Regions from separate parts of the Bacillus sp. OTU2372 genome, predicted to be linked through region 1. Evidence: riboswitches for the same ligand, from Rfam matches in the RefSeq annotation. Region 1 holds a riboswitch; the other holds the start of a gene.
What was found. A riboswitch is a leader RNA that binds a small molecule or an ion and turns the genes downstream of it on or off. The one in region 1 is predicted to bind lysine.
Positions count from the first base shown of each region.

Region 1 (3,338 bases):
AATAGAATTATCTATTTGCTTTTCTTTAGCCAGGTCTATAAGCTCATTCGCTCTGTTTGTGTTCCTCATGGTGGCAATCACTGTAAATCCTTTTAATGCCAGTTCAATTACACACAGTAAACCAAAGCCGCTCGACGAACCCGTCACTATTGCTGTTTTTCCATTCATTCTGCTTCTCCTTTCAAGGCCCATATCTATTATTAAAAATGCATAAAGGAAAGATATGTATAGAAATAACTAAAAAAATAAGGCTGACCTAAAAAGGCAGCCTTATTTTATTTAACTTACACTTACAAGTTTGTCAGTTGGCAGCAGCTTTTCCAACGTTGATATTTCTTCATCGGTTAATGGTACCAATGGTAATCGTACATTACCGACACGGATGCCCGTCATATTTAGAGCGGCCTTTACTGGCGTAGGGTTAGGAGCAGCAAATAAGCCCTTCATTAGCGGAAGGAGGTTGCGATGTGCAGCCGCTGCTTCCTCGAACTGTCCATTTTTAAATTTTGTGACCATGTCCTGCATTTCATTGCCGATAATGTGCGAAGCAACAGAAACCACTCCAGTCCCGCCAATGGCTAAAACTGGAAGAGTTAACCCATCATCCCCGCTATAAAGAGAGAAATGATCTGGGGTTTTACTGATAATTTCAGCCATCGCATCTAAGTTGCCGCCCGCTTCTTTAATAGCCACGATATTGTGAATCTTTGAGAGACGAACAACGGTTTCAACAGACATGTTTACACCACAGCGGCCAGGGATATTATACAGCATGACTGGTAGAACAGTTGCTTCGGCAATTGTTTTAAAATGTTGATAGATTCCTTCTTGCGATGGTTTGTTGTAATAGGGAACAACTAGTAAAATACCATCAACACCAGCTTCTGCAGCTAGTTTTGTTAAATGGATGGAGGCCCGTGTATTATTTGAGCCAGTACCAGCGATAACTGGAACTCGGCCTGCGGCTTCCTCCACAACTAACTTAAATAATGCAACTTTTTCTTCTGTTGTTAAGGTAGGGGACTCACCAGTTGTACCTGACACAACTAACGCTTCAGTGCCATTTTCAATTAAATAGTTAACTAACAATCTTGTGGCATTAAAATCAACATCACCATTTTGATCAAATGGTGTAACCATTGCGGTTAATACTTGGCCAAAATTCATTTTTTCTCACCCTTTGTAATTTTTTATAAATTAGAGGGGTAAGGCCATTCTGATGTCAACGCAAAAAAGCAGCAACGAGGGTCGCTACTGCTGTAGAAACATCAAAATATAAGTTCCTATGCGTGAGATAGCCCTCCATATAGTTTCCTATATGACAATTCTGTGCTTATTCAACACAGAACCAGCTTCAAGATCAATGAGACTCTATCCGCTTCGGCAAATTCCCCTTTCCACAATCATCATAGGACCTCATTTTCCTCAAATAGTGTACTGATGGTCTTTGCGCCTCTATCCTCACTTCAAAAGGTATTGAAGTAAGAGAATATGTAATTACTAGTAATATAGCAAATTTTCCGTTTCATTACAAGGGAAACCAACTGCAAATTTTTGAATAAATGAAAAAATCACAAAATGAATGGGACTAAAGTTCACCTTAACAAAAGAGACTCGCCGAAGCCAATGTTCAGCGAGTGTTAGTTCTTCTCACTTATTTTGCATAAAAATTTTCCGTATAATATGGCTGTGACTCATTATTAAAGGCAACGCCTACACCTAGAAACGTGTACCCCTTACGCAGGATATTTTCCCGGTGCCCTAGTGAATTCATCAATCCCTCATGGGCAAAAATACTACTGAATTGGCCGTAAGCCAGGTTTTCACCCGCCAGCTGATACACGATATCATCCGCTGCCATTCGGTCAAACGGTGATTGCCCCTTTAGATTGGTGTGGTCAAAATAATTATGAACGGCCATATCAGTACTATGCTTTCGGGCGGTTACTTGTACATGCTCATCCCACGTAAGGATCGGAAGCTGGTGTTCAACCCGGGCAGCGTTGGTTAAGTCAAATAACTGATACTCAAAGCCTTCTTTTAACTGCGAGCTTGGTTTTGTATAAAAGTCTACTTTCTTATTTTCTTGGTCTTTGCTGATTAATTGAACAGCTGTAACGGTATTGCCTTCATGTTTATCATAAAAAACAGTGACATAGGTATTATCTATCAAGAAAATATCATAGTCCTCCTGTTCAGGTAATTTGTAAAGGACAAGCCCTTTTTGAATACTGGTTAGGGGATTACCAAGCAGGTTACGAACTGTTCCTTTTGCTGTCCCTAATTTGATTCCTTTTTTGGAGGCAATTAAGTCTTGGTTGGAATATAAGCCAGCCACCTTATTTTCATTATTGTACATGACCATGAAGAAATTCTGGTAATTATCATGATAGGTATTCCAAGTGGTCCCATATTCATTAAGGGTGGAACGGTTAGGCGTCCCTAAGTTTTCGACAACGTCATCTTTACTATCGCCCAGTTCAATGTTAAAAATAGAGAAGTCCTGTTGTGCAGGTGTATTTAATTCTACCTTTGACTCGTTATTTGATTCAGTTGATTGTTGATTCTGTTTAGTACTATCATCTAATAGTACGCCAAGCTGTTTCAAGGCAGTTTGGATTTCATTGTATATGTTTTGAATGGTTGTTTTGACTTCAGGGTTGTCTTTTAAAGTATTCACTTCTGAAATACTATTGGTAAGGCTTGTATTGTCAAATTGTTTTTCTATAAAAGGCCAAGAAGAATGTATTAAAAAAATAGCAATTATAATCGTTAGAAAACGCAACATCGATTTTCCTCCATTTCTATTAGAATTTTAACCAAAAATCTTTAATAATATAAGTAATATGCTTGTAGTAGTCATTATTTACCATTGATATATTAATATAATAATTTAATTGAAAACGTTTACATTTATTTAAACTCAATAACAATTCTCTGTTATCGAAAAATGGATTATTAGTGCTATAGAACTAAAATTAGTAAAAGCAACCAATGTTCAAAGATTGTTCAATATTTCACAAACTATTATCGTTTTTCCGTGTTATGATGTAAACATAAAGAAACAAGGAGTGATAAGACATGATGATTTGTGAATGGCAAACCTTCTCAACAGATGCTGAAACTTATACCCAAGACCTCTTCGAAGAAATAGTCGGTGACCCATTTGAAGCCATGCTGATGAAAGAAAATGAGGAGATTCCAAGTTGTATTTGGACAGTAAATTATGTAGTCATTGTTAAAAAATACTCCAAAGTATTAACAGAAATTTTATTTGAAAAAATCCCGCGTAATCCAGTGTGTGAATAATCATTTCCTAATTTATTAAACTAGTTTGT
Region 1 covers NZ_JASATK010000003.1:180,639-183,976, forward strand. The annotation lists gene AAHB15_RS08630 (SDR family oxidoreductase) at 1-168, opposite strand, end outside; gene dapA (4-hydroxy-tetrahydrodipicolinate synthase) at 280-1,167, opposite strand; lysine riboswitch at 1,288-1,466, opposite strand; gene AAHB15_RS08640 (CAP domain-containing protein) at 1,655-2,788, opposite strand; gene AAHB15_RS08645 (hypothetical protein) at 3,082-3,309, shown strand.

Region 2 (3,338 bases), on a different contig from region 1:
AAAATTGTCCACATTGAGACCATTATGGAAAAGCAAAAAATCACGATGACCGATTTTACAGACCGTGATGTGTTTGGATATGCAGTCGACAAGGGCTGGATGTGTGTTCAAGTCTTTTTTGTCCGTCAAGGTAAGTTGATTGAGCGGGACGTCTCGATGTTCCCAATCTATAATGAACCTGAGGAAGAAATCTTAACATTCCTTGGTCAATTCTATACAAAAGCAAGTCATTTTAAGCCAAAAGAGATCCTTATCCAAGATGAGGTCGATCTTCATTTGGCAGAGCAGCTGCTGGAAGTAAAGGTCCTGCAGCCACAAAGAGGGGCCAAAAAGGACCTGGTTAAAATGGCGATTAAAAATGCCAATATCGCCTTAAAGGAAAAATTTTCTCTCATTGAAAAAGATGAGGAAAGAACGATTAAGGCCGTTGAAAATTTGGGAGAGCTCCTCGGGATTTATACCCCGCACCGAATAGAGTCATTTGATAACTCCAATATTCAAGGGACGGACCCCGTATCAGCGATGGTTGTTTTTACAGATGGAAAAGCGAACAAACGCGAATATCGAAAATATAAAATAAAATCGGTAAAAGGTCCGGATGATTATGAATCCATGCGGGAAGTCACTAGGAGACGATATTCGAGAGCCCTAAAAGAAAATCTTCCGCTGCCGGATTTAATTATTATTGATGGCGGTAAAGGACATATTGAAGCCGTACGGGATGTTCTAGAAAATGAACTTGGTTTAGATATCCCGCTTTCAGGTCTAGTGAAGGATGAGAAGCACCGCACTTCACAGCTTCTCTATGGAAATCCGCTCGAAGTTGTCCCATTAGCACGGAATAGCCAAGAGTTTTATTTGCTGCAGCGAATTCAGGATGAAGTCCACCGTTTTGCGATTACTTTCCACCGGCAAATCCGCGGGAAAAGTGCTTTTCAATCATTACTCGACGATATCCCGGGAATTGGTGAAAAGCGAAAAAAATTATTATTAAAGCAATTTGGTTCAGTGAAAAAAATGAAGGAAGCTACACTGGAGGAATTTACTGCACTTGGTATTCCGACAAATGTGGCAGAAGAATTAATCGAAAAACTTCGTTCATAATTATTGTCATAAAATAATGAACATGCTATAATGATAAAAATTTAATCAGTCACTTTATCGTACTAAAGTGAAGGTAGAGGTGCGAAATTCAATAGTAATGATTCTGAGAAGGATGAGCTTCAATGAAGAATCATGAAAGGGAAGGTTCGCCGAAGTGAAGAAGGACTCATATCCTTTTTTTGCTGGTTCTGTATTGAAGAAATCCAGAATTGTCAAGACGGTGTCTTGGAGAGCTATCTTACGTTGTTTGTACAGGAATTTTTTTTCGTGTTCAAAAAGCAATGAGATGCCCTTCTCATTGCTTTTTTTTATTTTACTAGCATACTAGTTACAGCAAAATGGAAAGTAGGGGAAAAAGGATGGGTTTAGTTGTTCAAAAATTTGGCGGCACTTCTGTTGGAAGTGTTGAAAGAATTTTAAATGTTGCAGCATGTGTAAGAGAGGAGAAAGAGAAGGGCAATGATGTCGTTGTCGTTGTTTCTGCGATGGGAAAGTCAACGGACCAGCTTGTAAGCCTGGCCAAGGATATAACGAAAGAGCCTAGCAAACGAGAAATGGATATGCTCTTGTCTACAGGCGAGCAGGTGACCATTGCATTACTTTCCATGGCTTTACAACAACAAGGGCTTGAGGCAGTTTCCTTCACAGGCTGGCAGGCAGGAATCGTTACTGAACCTGTTCATGGTAATGCCCGCATTGCGAAAATCAATCCTGAGGCAATTCAAGCTCAAGTTTCTACTGGAAAGGTTGTCATCGTCGCGGGTTTCCAAGGTGTTACCGAGGATGGCGAAATTACGACATTAGGCCGCGGCGGTTCAGATACAACCGCAGTTGCTTTAGCAGCAGCACTAAAAGCTGATAAATGTGATATTTATACAGATGTAACAGGCGTGTTTACGACAGACCCAAGATATGTAAAAGATGCTAGGAAACTATTATCCGTTTCCTATGATGAAATGCTTGAGTTAGCCAATTTAGGCGCAGGTGTGCTTCATCCAAGAGCAGTCGAGTTTGCGAAAAACTATAAAGTACAGCTTGTTGTCAGATCTAGCATGGAAAAAGAAGAAGGAACAGTTATTGAGGAGGAAGCAACAATGGAACAAAATCTAGTGGTACGCGGTGTGGCATTTGAGGACGAAATTACAAGAGTTACCGTATTAGGTTTGACTAACTCGCTTACAAGTCTATCAACAATTTTCACCACTTTAGCCCAGAATCATCTTAACGTAGATATTATTATTCAAAGTACAACCGAAGCTGGAAGTGCTAATCTGTCATTCTCGATCCACACGAATGATCTATTAGAAACAGTGAAGGTACTTGAAGATAATAAAGCGGAACTTGGCTATGAACAGCTCGATGCAGAAAATAAATTAGCTAAGGTTTCGATTGTCGGTTCAGGAATGATTTCCAATCCAGGTGTCGCAGCGAAGATGTTTAAGGTTCTCGCTGAAAATGATGTCCAAATTAAAATGGTCAGCACCTCCGAAATCAAAGTATCAGCCGTAGTAGAAGAAAAAAATATGCTAAAAGCAGTTGAAGCCCTGCATGCAGCATTCGAACTAGGTCAACAACAATAAGATTGTATAGATAGTAAAAATAATAAAAATGATAAGAATAATAAAAATAATAAAAATGGTGTCAGGCACCGAAAGGTATGCTGACACCATTTTTATCACCGTTATAGAATAATTTGATAGGGGACCTGAATTTACTTGATGTAGTCTTTAATGTCCCATTTGACGGTGAATTGTACTTTGTTTCCTTTTTTGATGGGATGTTCGAAGGCTTCAGCGGCGACTTCCTTTTGAAGCTCCATTTGCTGTGCGAGAAAGCCTGCTTCAAGCTGAAAGAAATGCTCGGCCTTTGATTTTACCCGTGAAACAAGTATTGGGCTCACCAGTTCAATCTCAATCTCGTTTTTTGTTTCTTTTCTAATTTCCAGCTGGCCCCATGAGGCATTATGAAAAAAGGTAACAACCTCATCAAAATCAGCTAATGGGTATTTCCGCGCCAGCCGTTTGCCTGCCCAATATAATATTTCCTGTGTATCCTTGCCAAGAATCTCGGGCAGAAGGATTTCCCTAATTAATTCATATCCGAATATCGATACGGTGCGTGGTTCAGCTGTCTGTTCAGCTATATTTTCATCTGTGTTCAAACTTACATCGACAACAGTACTTTCTTTCAATATGCTTCCCCTCTTTCTATCATTCTATTATATACAATTTGAG
Region 2 covers NZ_JASATK010000007.1:69,274-72,611, reverse strand. The annotation lists gene uvrC (excinuclease ABC subunit UvrC) at 1-1,104, shown strand, start outside; lysine riboswitch at 1,171-1,348, shown strand; gene AAHB15_RS13490 (aspartate kinase) at 1,464-2,684, shown strand; gene AAHB15_RS13485 (YslB family protein) at 2,816-3,295, opposite strand.
Region 2: it holds a riboswitch for lysine, as region 1 does, so the genes downstream of both, AAHB15_RS13490 (aspartate kinase) here and dapA (4-hydroxy-tetrahydrodipicolinate synthase) in region 1, are expected to answer to the same signal.